2 regions of the Shewanella sp. SP2S2-6 genome follow, and region 2 is predicted to be linked to the other one. Evidence: predicted binding sites of a transcription regulator. Region 2 holds the regulator's gene; the other holds the start of a gene.
The links. Region 2 encodes FliA, which starts transcription of late flagellar genes. Its sites were predicted from a motif close to CTAAAGNTNNNNNNNNNNNNGCCGATA; they were not measured.
Positions count from the first base shown of each region.

Region 1: a site for FliA is predicted at 4,299-4,325, ahead of Q4Q57_RS06225 (DUF5610 domain-containing protein). Genes of this name have one in related genera too.

Region 1 covers NZ_JAUOEQ010000005.1:161,169-167,895, reverse strand. Annotated here, with positions in the region: gene Q4Q57_RS06250 (iron ABC transporter permease) at 1-349, opposite strand, end outside; gene Q4Q57_RS06245 (Fe(3+) ABC transporter substrate-binding protein) at 433-1,440, opposite strand; gene Q4Q57_RS06240 (hypothetical protein) at 1,660-2,082, shown strand; gene Q4Q57_RS06235 (glutathione S-transferase N-terminal domain-containing protein) at 2,097-2,693, opposite strand; gene Q4Q57_RS06230 (ferredoxin--NADP reductase) at 2,777-3,526, opposite strand; gene Q4Q57_RS06225 (DUF5610 domain-containing protein) at 3,639-4,265, opposite strand; gene Q4Q57_RS06220 (histidine phosphatase family protein) at 4,491-5,108, shown strand; gene Q4Q57_RS06215 (FMN-binding glutamate synthase family protein) at 5,120-6,610, shown strand.
Region 2 covers NZ_JAUOEQ010000004.1:5,715-12,441, reverse strand. Annotated here, with positions in the region: gene flhF (flagellar biosynthesis protein FlhF) at 1-1,064, shown strand, start outside; gene Q4Q57_RS04605 (MinD/ParA family protein) at 1,069-1,950, shown strand; gene Q4Q57_RS04600 (RNA polymerase sigma factor FliA) at 1,943-2,656, shown strand; gene cheY (chemotaxis response regulator CheY) at 2,704-3,087, shown strand; gene Q4Q57_RS04590 (protein phosphatase CheZ) at 3,101-3,838, shown strand; gene Q4Q57_RS04585 (chemotaxis protein CheA) at 3,854-6,085, shown strand; gene Q4Q57_RS04580 (chemotaxis response regulator protein-glutamate methylesterase) at 6,106-6,727, shown strand, end outside.

The DNA.
Region 1 (6,727 bases), on a different contig from region 2:
GCACTGGCCCCGCATAATCGAGCAAATCGGTGTAAACGTAGGCAACAATGTACCCCGGCATAGCGAGGGGCAATAATAGTGCCCATTGCAAATAACGCCTGCCGACAAATTCACAGCGAGCCATCAACCAAGCACAAGGTAACGCGAGTAATAACGCGCCCAAACTCACCCAAAAGATCAACAATAAACTGTTGATGATATAAGTCGGCAGAACCGTTGCCATCAGGTGGCCAAACACGGCTTCGTCAGGCTGCAAAGCCTGCAATATCAGCGCAATCAGTGGCAATACCAGTATGGTGGCGACCGCATAACCAGCAAGCGACCAGCTTCTGGCTAATCCTAAAATCATGTCAATCCTTAAAAAGTCACAGCACCAATCAATGGCGCTGATAACCTAATCTGCAATTTGTCACTCGCACTTAAAGCAAAATGCTAGAGATCAAACTGCACTTCATCTAATAACTTAACCGCCGCTTGGTGATATTCGGCCAGTTTGAAAATAGGCAATTGATCCGACTTAAACTCGCCCCATGAAGCCACTAAGGTTGAAGGTACCACATCGGCTTTCACTGGATATTCCATATTCACATCAGCATAAGCCTTTTGAGCCACATCGGCGGATAAGAATTCCATCAATTTAATCGCATTGGCTTTATTCGGTGCATGACGGGTTAATACCATACCAGACACGTTCACATGGGCACCGCGATCGGCTTGGTTCGGGAAGTTAATCGTCACCGCTTCAGCCCAGCTTTTTTGCTCTGGGTCTTGCATCATGTTGCCGTAATAATAGCTGTTGCCGATGGCGATATCACATAAGCCTTCTTTTACCGCTTTCACTTGGGCTCTATCGTTACCCTGTGGCTTGCGCGCTAAGTTACTCTTCACGCCTGCCAGCCAAGTTTTCGCCTCAGCTTCGCCGTGGTGGGCAATCATAGATGCCACTAACGCTATGTTGTATGGATGCTTACCGCTGCGGGTACAGATTTTGCCTTTGTATTTAGGATCGGCGAGTTCTTCATAGGTAATTTGCTGCGGCCCTAAACGATCTTTCGCCGTGTAGAGATTTCGCACTCGCATAGTCAGGGCATACCACTCGCCATCGGGGTCGCGATACTGAGCAGGAATATTGCTTTCGAGTTGGGTATTTTTAACCGGTGAAGTCAGATCTTTATCGACTAATTCAACCAGACGTGAGAAATCAGAGGTCAGCACCAGATCTGCTGGGGATAAACGACCTTCACGGGCGAGACGCTCGGCAATGCCGTCTTTTGCAAAAACCAAATTCACACCTATGCCGGTTTCTTCGGTGAAACGCGTCAGGATAGGCTCCACCAAGAAGGCTTGGCGATAAGAATAAACTGTTAATTTATCATCAGCATTCGCCGAATGCCCAACCGACATTAACCCAACGACTGCTGCGCAAGTTACCCATTTCATTACCGATTTCTCCCCAAAGTGATGACGTGTTCAGCGAGTGTGAACATGGCTGCATTAATGATAATGCTTATCAGTTGCGCAAGAGTAATAGATAGATAAGTGGAGGGCAATAGTCTATTTAAATTTTTGTTTTTAATGAGTTTAAACTCAAAACTGGTGATTATCTCAAATCAAACTAAACTGAACCTTAATTTGCTTAAAATGCTTTTAGGAGGCGTTATGTTAACTGTTTTGCTGCTAGGCGTAGTCGCAGTGGCGCTATTTGGCTTATTTAAACTCAACACTGGCCACAAGCGGCATAAACACTATGCGAAAGCTGTCAATCAACACGCCGACGGGACTAAGCCGCATGCATCACAAGCCCATCATTTTCACAGCGTAAGCATAGTGAATGACGGCAGTTGCTGTAAACAGGTTGAAACATTCTCTGGAAAACGTTTTTTATCGAAGGATGCACCGGAAATCCCGATGGAAGAATGCACTATGACCCACTGCCAATGCCGCTATCAACACCATGAAGATAGACGCCAAATAGGGAATGATCGCAGAGTCGAATACGGGGTCACGCGGGATTTATTCGGCGCTTTTGGAGAACAAAACCGCCGTGACAGACCAAAGGGAAGACGCGCAACCGACGGCTGAGCATCTTCATCCAGTTACTGGGGACGTGTTTGAATAAATGCGGGTAGATCACGCATCTCACTAAACCAAAGTGCCGTCGCAGGGGCAACCTTGCGCCAATCTAACTCTGGATGTCTAAAGTCCACATAATCAAGCAAGCAAATCAAGGCTAATTGCGGTGCCTGAATCGTGGCTTGGGTGATCACGGTTTGCAGCTCAACCTGCATAAGTCCACGCAGCAATGCTTGTTCAAAACGGGCCGTCCAAAAAGCCGATCTCACACCTTCATCTTCACGCATCTGCTCTTGGCGCAATTTTACCGCGCTATCGATTAAGCCTTTTATCAAGGAATACTGACACTCCAACACCCAGTTATTACTTGAGATGCCAAACATCTTACGATCGCCAAGCTCAGCATCTAGGTAACGCATAATCACTTCGCTATCGAATAGTGCCACGCCATCGTTAGTGATAAGACAAGGGATCTGTCCTAACGGGTTAGCATCGAGTAATTCAGCGCTGTTTTCAAAGGGATTGACTAGCAGCTCTTCGATATTGTTAATCCCTAAATACTGGATTAAGGCTCTAACACAACGGGCATAGGGTGAAGCTTGAGAACTTAACAACTTCATCAAAAAATTTCCTTTTATTTGCACTAAACGCTAAGGCTATTAAGGGGTGAGAACAGTTTGCTCTCACCGCCTATAAAATGGGATCACCAATATTTCTCTACGGTAATTTGTCCGGGAGCACGACGTAAATTCTTCACTAATCCCTTATCGAGTAAGGCGCTTTGCGCGCCATTGATCATTCCGGGATTGCCACAAATCATAACTTGGGAATCAGCAGCGCTTAAAGTTACTCCTGCCTTTTTTTCAATCTCACCCGAGACCAGGCCCTCGGGTATACGACACTGCAACGCATCGGCAAAGGGTTCACGGGTCACACTCAAGACTAATGTAAACTGTGCTGGGTATGTGCGCTCTAACTCACGCAGCTTATCAAGATACGCCAAATCCTGCGCCTCGCGCACGCCATACACAAGTACGACTTTTTCGAAACGCTCCCAAGGCTCATGGGTATCGAGCATAGACAAAAATGGTCCTACTGCAGTACCTGTAGCCAAAAACCATAAGTGCTTGCCTTGGAGTTCACCCTTAGGAATTTCCGCTAAGGTCATAAAACCAGTCGCGGTTGAGGTAATTTCAATTTCATCGCCTATGCCAAGGTTTTGCAATTGCGGCGATAACAGGCCGTCCTCTACCGCGACTGCGAGCACTTCGGCATAGGGTTTGTCGGGAGAATTGACTAAGGAGTATGCTCTGGCAACACGCTTATCATCTTGCATTTGACTTAACTTGATAAACTGGCCAGGAATAAATGGGGCTAACTCGGCGGCGATGCGCAATGAAAATAACTTATCGCTCCAATCAATACGTTCTATAACTTGTCCCCTAGTCCACATAGCTTACCCTCAAGCGAAACGTTAAATAGGCTTCCAGCATAGACTTTTTTCCGCATAACAAAAACCCCTTATGTAAGGGGCTTATGATGATAGAACCGAAAACAATAAAGCATTAAGTGGCACTCGATTGTGTCTCATCTGTCTTCTTGTTAAAACTATCTCTAAAGGCCTGTAGTCCCTCTTGCACTAAACCATAGGTTTTATCGACACCATCGGCAATATCCCCCTGCAACACTTTAAGGCCAGACAGAATGTCTTTCGCTTCTTTAAAACCGTTGTCAATGGCACCACCAATAATCCCCATAAAACTATCGAGTTGCTCATCTAAGCTCATACCCGAATTTTGTTGCTGGTGAATGCTAAAGAATTGCGTCGCAAAACTCACGATACGATCGGCTGTAGCCTCTGGAGAAGTATCAACACCATTATCGTAAGCGGTTTGAATCGCGTTCTCGCCCATAGTGGGTGCTAACTCTTTATTAATTGACTCTATCGCAGCGCGATAAAGCAAAGCCATAGACTGATCGCCTGACTTGATATTCACATCTTGCTGTGCCGATAAAATCGCTTGATTCATCAGCTGCTTACTCGTTTGCTGCGCGGTTTGTTTCGAGGTCACTTCGGTGGTTTTCGCGTCCTTCGAATCACTCACTTCGGTACCCTTAGGCGCCGTATTTTCAGCATATTTTTTCTGCGGCAAAGGGGTACTTTGCACTTGAGAGGGTTTATTGATTTCCATGATGACTATCCATTCAATTCGGGTCGACTTTATTATCGACCAAAATTTAACCAGCTTTAGTAATTTTTAGAATTGAAGTACCATCGTGACCACAAGGTCATGATAAGGCCCGCATAAATTGAGTGGGTTTATTCTGTATAAAGTGCATAAAGCGCCATCCACCCGCATGCAGATCATTACTATCGTCGAGCTTAGAGATAAGCCAATAGAAAAGGATGTTACACCATGGCAGCAGGCCGCAATTTGAGTCATTTCCGCTTTCACGTGTTTACACAAATGCTTAAGTGCACTATTGAGCACTATACGAGCATCAATATCAAACGCCTTAGTTTGCTCACCGGTCTTATTATCTTAACTTGCCTCAGCCTCGCCCCGATTAGCCAAGCCCATGCTGAAAACAGGCTGATTATTTTAGTCAGACATGCCGAAAAAGCCGACACGCCAGCCAATGACCCACAGTTATCGCCCAAGGGGGAAATGCGCGCAACGTCACTGATCACCGCCTTGAACCGCACGCCATTGTCGCAACTCATCGCGACTCAATACCTGCGAACCCAGCAAACACTCGCGCCTATCGCCGAGGCTCGCCATTTGCCCGTGACGATAGTCGAGGCAGCCAAACCTATCGAAGAACATATTCAGCTGATTGTCGAACAAGTGCATGCGGTACGAGGTAATACGCTCATCGCTGGTCATTCAAACACAGTGCCATTAATCATCAAAGCCCTTGGTGGACCTGAGGTCCAAACAATCGGCGAAGAGGACTACAGCCAGCTGTTTTTGCTCTCTCTCAATGATGGCCAACCCGCGAGCTTGATCGCCACCCGTTACGGACAAGAATAAGGATAAATGACATGAGTGAACTCAATTGGTTTATGTGGGGACTCGATCTATTTTCAGGACTATTTTTGATCGTCATCGGCTTCGCAGTACTCGCCGTTATTTACATGTATATCGCAGATAAAATGCAGACTAAACAAGCAGTAAGGCATAACTATCCCGTGATTGGTCGTTTTCGATATCTGTTCGAAAAACAAGGTGAGTTTTTCAGGCAATACTTTTTCGCCCAAGACAGGGAAGAATTGCCCTTCAACCGTGCTGAACGCAGCTGGGTTTACCGCGCCGCTAAAAATGTTGATAGAACCATAGCCTTTGGTTCGACTCGCCCCTTGGATACTGCCGGTACTATCATGTTTATGAATACCGCCTTCCCGACCCAAGATGAAGATATTACTCCTATTCATCCGCTGACGATTGGCACTCACTGTCGTCAACCTTATACCACTCAAGCCATTTGCCATATTTCAGCCATGAGTTTTGGCGCCCTATCGCGCCCAGCTATCACCGCCCTTTCCCATGGCGCAGCGCAGGCGGGTTGCTGGCTTAATACGGGTGAAGGTGGCTTGAGTCCTTATCATCTCAAAGGCGGTTGCGATCTCGTCTTTCAAATTGGAACGGCCAAATACGGCGTTCGCAATGAACAAGGGCATTTAGATGATGAAAAACTGAAAGCGATAGCGATTCATCCAGAAGTCAAAATGTTCGAAATCAAAATGAGCCAAGGGGCAAAACCAGGCAAAGGTGGCATTTTACCCGGTATTAAAGTGAATGCTGAAATTGCCCATATTCGCGGCATTCCTGAGGGACACGACTCAATCAGCCCCAATGGCCATATCGAATTTAAGTCAGTGAACGACATTTTGGATATGGTCGAACGAGTACGTGAAGTTACAGGTAAACCTACTGGCATTAAAGCCGTACTCGGTGATGTACAATGGCTGGAAGATTTATGTGATGAAATTGAACGCCGCGGCGAAGACTCAGCCCCCGACTTTTTCACCTTAGACAGCGCCGATGGCGGCACGGGCGCAGCGCCGCAACCGTTAATGGATTATGTCGGATTACCGCTGAAAGAAAGCTTACCTATCCTAGTCAATATCTTGATCCAACGAGGCTTGCGTAAACGTATCAAAGTCATCGCCTCGGGCAAACTTATCGTCCCATCTAGAGTCGCTTGGGCTTTGGCATTAGGTGCTGACTTTATCGCATCGGCCCGTGGCAACATGTTCGCCCTCGGCTGTATTCAAGCCTTGCAATGTAATAAAGATACCTGTCCAACGGGTATCACTACGCACAATCCAAAACTTCAACAAGGGCTAAATCCTAGGGATAAATCGACGCGGGTCGCTAACTATAATCATAATTTACACCATGACTTAGGGCTAATCGCGCACTCTTGCGGTGTGACAGAGCCAAGACAACTTAAGCCTTCACATGTACGAATTGTGCTCGATAGCGGTTTATCTATCTCACTCGACAAATTCTATTCGCACATGGATAAATAGCCGCAAACCCTTGCGGTGATTAGCCAGTACAACTTTTGTCTATATGAGTTTTACATAAGGTATATTTGAATGCGTATCACAAAAGAGGTAAGATCCGTGAGGTGAGGCGTTATTCAA
Region 2 (6,727 bases):
AGATGTCGCATCAGCAAGTTGATGCAGATTTACCTGCATGGGCTAAGGGCTTACAAGCGCCGGCTACTGCCAAAGTAGAGCGTCGCGAAGCGCCTGCCGCTTTTGATAAGAAGCCACAAACATCACAGAAACAAAATGCCGATATTGAGGCAATGCGTGATGAGCTAGCTTCATTGCGTAATTTGTTAACACATCAAGTGTCCTCTTTGATGACAGAACATAAAAAACGTATCGACCCTGTCGGAGCTATGCTCGAAGCCAAGTTACTTGAGGCAGAATTTTCCCCAGCGGTTGCCAATAAATTAGCGGCGCTGAGCCAACATTATACGCCTGCAGAATTAGTCAGAGCTTTACCTCAAAGTCTCGCTAACTTGCTTGATAATCAAGGTGATGACATTGTTAAGCAGGGCGGTGTGGTGGCCTTAGTTGGCCCAACCGGTGTCGGCAAAACCACGTCATTAGCTAAACTTGCGGCCCGTTTTGCAGCTCATCATGGTGCAGAGCATGTTGCTTTGATAACGACAGACCATTATCGCATCGGAGCCTATGAGCAATTAGCAACCTATGGCAAAATAATGGGCTGCCCTGTAAAGCAAGCTCATGATCTGAATGAATTAGAGCAAATTCTTTATCAGTTTAGAAATCGCAAGCTAGTATTGATAGATACGGCTGGCATGGGACAGCGAGATATGCGTCTTTACCAGCAACTTGATAATTTAACTGCAAATAGCAGGATACCTATCCGCAGTTATCTGGTACTGTCTGCGACAGGACAGCGCCGTGTATTGCAAGATGCAGTCAATCATTTTAAACGCATTCCCCTATCTGGTGTCGTTCTTACAAAACTCGATGAATCTGTGTCGTTAGCAGGGGCATTAAGTGTGTTGATCCAAAACGGATTACCGTTAAGTTATGTTACTGATGGGCAAAGAGTTCCTGAAGATATGAAAGTTGCGGATACCTTAGATTTAGCCCAACAGGCACTCGCAGCGTTAGATAGTACAGAACAACAATCATTACAAGACACAGCGTGGTCAGATAATATGGCCTGTGCATTTGAGTAGATTTATGACCCTGGATCAAGCAAGTGGTTTACGTATGATGAATCAACCCTATAACGAAAAAGTGAAAGTAATCGCGGTCACAGGTGGTAAAGGTGGCGTTGGCAAAACCAGCGTTTCCATTAATACAGCTGTGGCATTAGCCGAAAAAGGCAAGCGTGTCTTGGTACTTGATGCTGACCTTGGCTTAGCAAACGTCGATGTCATGCTGGGTATTCGTGCCGAGCGTAACCTCTCCCATGTTCTCTCTGGTGATGCAGAGCTTGACGATATTATCGTTCGCGGCCCTAAGGGAATTGGCATAGTGCCAGCCACTTCAGGGACGCAAGGGATGGTGGAATTAAGCCCAGCGCAGCATGCAGGGTTAATTCGCGCTTTCAGTGAGATGCGGACTCAGTTTGATATTCTAGTCGTAGATACTGCTGCTGGGATTTCAGATATGGTGCTCAGTTTCTCACGTGCATCGCAGGATGTGCTGGTCGTTGTTTGTGATGAACCCACATCGATAACTGATGCCTACGCCCTGATAAAAATCCTCAGCCGTGAGCATGGCGTGTTCCGTTTTAAAATAGTTGCCAATATGGTGCGTAGTTTACGCGAAGGTATGGAATTATTTGCTAAACTCAGTAAAGTGACCGACAGATTTTTAGATGTCGCCCTTGAATTAGTTGCAACTATTCCATTTGACGAAAACTTACGTAAATCAGTTCGTAAGCAAAAACTGGTAGTTGAAGCTTATCCTAAATCACCAGCGGCGATTGCGTATCAAGGATTGGCAAATAAAATTCTGAGCTGGCCTGTACCGCAGCAACCTGGTGGGCATTTGGAGTTTTTCGTTGAGCGTTTAGTGCAACGACCAGATTTTCAAGAGGAAAAAACGAGTGAATAAAGCCGCTGCGTATACTTGTTTAGACAATAAATCGTCGATCGTTGAACAGTATGCTCCGTTGGTTAAAAGAATTGCGCATCATTTACTCGCCAGACTACCTGCCTCAGTGCAGCTAGATGATTTACTCCAAGCTGGGATGATGGGTTTATTAGAAGCATCATCCAAGTTTGATGGTGGCAAGGGTGCGAAATTTGAAACCTTCGCCGGCATACGTATACGAGGGGCGATGTTAGATGAAATTCGCCGTGGTGATTGGGTGCCTCGTTCCGTTCATCGTAATAACCGCAAGGTTGCACATGCTATTGATGAGTTAGAGCAAGAACTGGGCCGTGATGCACGCGACACAGAAATTGCAGAAAAACTTGATATGACGCTCGATGAGTACCATCATATTCTTAACGATGTTTCTGTCGGAAAAATCATAGGGATAGAAGACTTAGGCGTATCTCAGGATATACTTACAGTGAGTGATCGGTCCGATGATGACTCATTTGAAGCATTAGCTGAGAACCAATTTCATTCTGCGCTGGTTGAGGCAATTAAATTATTGCCTGAAAGAGATGCATTAGTGTTATCCCTGTACTACGATGAAGCATTGAATTTAAAAGAGATTGGCGCCATTCTTGAGGTCAGTGAATCGCGTGTTAGCCAGATATTAAGTCAGGCAATGTTGCGATTGAAAGCTAAACTCAAGCACTGGACATAAGTATAATTATTAATCGAGCACAGAATGTCAGCTCACCGGAGGAAACCTTGGACAAGAATATGAAGATTCTCATTGTTGACGATTTTTCGACAATGAGGCGTATCATCAAGAACTTGTTGCGAGACTTGGGGTTTAACAATACCCAAGAAGCAGACGATGGCTCAACAGCCCTGCCGATGTTGCAAAAGGGGGATTTTGATTTTGTTGTTACAGATTGGAATATGCCCGGTATGCAAGGCATCGATCTGTTAAAAGCAATTCGCGCAGATGATTCGCTAAAGCATTTACCCGTATTAATGGTGACAGCTGAAGCAAAACGTGAACAGATTATCGCTGCCGCTCAAGCGGGAGTGAATGGATATGTGGTTAAGCCTTTTACCGCTGCAACGCTTAAAGAGAAGCTAGATAAAATATTCGAACGACTCGCTTGAGCAAGGATGAGCTATGAAGTCACAAACATCAGGGCTCATCACGCTCGAACAAGCTCAGCACTTGGTTGAATTATTAAGTGTCGGTGAGCAACGTCAGGCAGATGATTTATTTCGGGAGCTTGCTGCTCCACTGCAACGAGAATTATTTGAAGAGGTAGGGAAATTAACTCGGCAACTTCATAGCGCTTTAATGGATTTTCAAGTTGATAATCGTCTAGCTGAATTAGCCAATACAGAAATTCCCGATGCCAAACAACGTTTAAATTACGTTATTGACATGACTGAACAAGCGGCAAATAAAACCATGGATGCGGTAGAAGAATGTTTACCTTTGGCCAATGCCGTAACGGTAAATATTCAAAAAGTCATGCCATCTTGGGACAAATTAATGCGCCGGGAAATAGAACTCAGCGAGTTTAAGGTTCTTTGCCACGATGTCCAAGATCTTATGTCCCGTAGTTCAAATGACTCGACTCGACTGCGTGAATTGTTAAATCAAATATTGATGGCGCAAGATTTTCAAGACTTAACAGGACAAATGATACGTCGTGTTATTGATCTGGTTATGGAAGTAGAAAGTAATCTGGTTTCTATGCTGACGGTATTTGGTGAGCAGCCTATGATTGAAAGTCAGATTGCTCAGAAAAATAATATTGAAGCGGAAGGGCCGATAATGAATGCCGAGCTTCGTCAAGATGTAGTAACGGGTCAAGACGAAGTGGATGATCTTCTATCGAGTCTGGGTTTCTAACTGGGAGTCAATTTGATGGCCTTTGATGTAGATGAAGAGATACTCCAGGACTTTTTAATCGAAGCCGGTGAAATTTTAGAGCTTCTGCAAGAGCAACTCGTTGCGCTTGAAAATAATCCTGATGACACTAACTTGCTAAACGCCATTTTTAGAGGGTTCCACACCGTTAAAGGTGGCGCAGGCTTTCTTAGCTTAACTCCCATGGTCGATGTGTGTCATGAGGCTGAAAATACCTTCGATTTATTACGGACTGGTAAACGTAGCGTCAATGCAGAGCTGATGGATATTATTTTGCAGGCTGTTGATGCAATTAATACCATGTTTGCTCAAACGCAGCAGGGCGAGCAGCAAGATCCTGCCGATTCGGGTTTGTTGGCTAGGCTTAAAATGCTGAGTTCAGGTGCGCCATTGCCATCTGAAGTTGCGTCTGCAGAGGTGTTCGAAATTGTCGAACCTGAGCCTGTCGTTGAAACCATTGTTGAAACTCCCGTCCCACAAGACATCCCTATAGAGATAAGTCATAGCTCATCTTCAAGTATTGATGATATCAACGACGCTGAATTTGAAGCTTTATTAGATGCGCTTCATGGCTCAGGAAAAGGTCCTGCGGCGGCTACCGCCGTGGTCTCTGATCCTGTTGTCGCTAAGCCAGCTGCGCCAGTTAAAGCGTCTCCTGCATCGGGCGATGACATCACTGATGACGAGTTTGAAGCATTGCTTGATGAACTTCACGGTTCTGGCAAGTTTAAAGTCGAGGCAGAAGTGCCGGCTAAACCAAAGGTTGTCGCCGCACCTACGCCTCAACCTATAGTCGATGCCGATGAAATTACCGATGATGAGTTTGAAAGATTACTTGATGAACTCCATGGTAAAGGCGGAGCACCTGCGAAAGCTGACGTAAAAGCGTCGCCAGTCACGCCAGCTGTGGCAGCTGCACCTAAAGCCGCAGTGACTCCTGAGCCTGCGAAAGTTGCAGCGCCAGCCCCCGTTGTTGCCGCAAAACCGAAAGTAGACATCGCGGTTGTAGAGAAAGCACCTGCTAAAGCAAGTTCAGCAAATGTGCCTCAAGGTGAAACCACGGTTCGTGTTGATACTGCACGACTCGACCAAATCATGAATATGGTCGGTGAGTTAGTATTAGTGCGTAATCGATTAGTGAGCTTAGGCATCAGTCGTGATGATGAGGAAATGTCTAAAGCCCTTGCGAATTTAGATCTCGTGACAGCCGATTTACAGGGCGCTGTGATGAAAACCCGTATGCAACCGATCAAGAAAGTGTTTGGTCGTTTCCCTCGGGTAGTACGTGATCTTGCGCGTACGCTCAATAAAGAAATTGATTTGATCATGGTCGGTGAAGAAACCGACCTAGATAAAAACTTAGTTGAAGCGCTTGCCGATCCACTCGTCCACTTAGTGCGTAACTCTGTGGATCACGGTATTGAAATGCCAAACGAGCGTGAAGCCAATGGCAAGCCGAGAACGGGTACTATTACCTTATCTGCAAGTCAGGAAGGTGACCATATACTGCTGAAAATCGAAGACGATGGCGCAGGTATGGACCCTGAAAAACTGAAAAAAATCGCGATAACGCGCGGTGTGCTCGATGAAGATTCAGCTTCGCGAATGACTGACAGCGAAGCTTATAATTTGATTTTTGCGCCCGGTTTTTCGACTAAGGTCGAGATTTCAGATATTTCTGGTCGTGGCGTTGGGATGGACGTGGTAAAAACCCGTATCACTCAGCTTAACGGCACAGTGCATATTGATTCTATGAAAGGTAAGGGCACGATACTTGAGATTAAAGTACCGTTAACGCTGGCGATTATGCCGACCTTAATGGTTGATGTCGCTAAACAAGTGTTTGCATTACCTCTGTCTAGCGTGAACGAGATATTCCATCTCGATCTCACTAAGACCAATATCGTCGACGGACAACTCACCGTCATAGTGCGTAACAAGGCTGTGCCTTTGTTCTATTTGGAGCACTGGCTACATAGAAACAAAACCACCTTTAAACATGGCGATAAAAAGCATGGTCATGTGGTGATTGTACAATTAGGTATGATGCAAATTGGTTTTGTGGTCGATGCCCTAATAGGCCAAGAAGAGGTGGTGATTAAACCCCTTGGCGCTATGTTACATGGCACTCCTGGGATGGCTGGCGCGACGATTACATCGGATGGCGGTATCGCACTGATCTTAGATGTCCCTGGATTGTTAAAGCATTATGCGAAAAGTAAGAATTAGTTTCCAAGCTAAGGAATGGAATGGCCATTAAAGTATTAGTCGTTGATGACTCAAGTTTTTTCAGACGACGTGTTAGTGAAATAGTCAATCAAGATCCTGAACTGGAAGTTATCGCGACGGCCTCAAATGGGGCCGAAGCGGTGAAGATGGCTGCTGAGCTTAATCCTCAAGTTATCACTATGGATATTGAGATGCCCGTGATGGATGGTATTACTGCCGTCCGTGAAATCATGGCTAAATGTCCGACTCCGATCTTGATGTTTTCTTCTTTAACCCATGATGGCGCTAAAGCGACGTTAGACGCTTTAGATGCTGGTGCGTTAGATTTTCTACCTAAACGTTTTGAAGACATTGCTACCAATAAAGATGATGCTATTTTATTGTTGCAGCAGAGAGTTAAGGCATTGGGACGCCGCAGAATGTTTCGCCCTATTGCGCGTCCTGTCGTAGCTTCAACACCTAGCGTGCGCCCAACAAGTAGCGTTTTAGGGACAACGAGTATAGCGTCGCATACACCTGCCACTGCTCCTGTGAGGACCTCAACAGCAGCGTCGGTTCGTGCAAGTGGTAAGCAGTATAAAATACTGCTGATCGGCACATCTACTGGTGGTCCAGTTGCTTTGCAAAAAATTCTTACTCAAT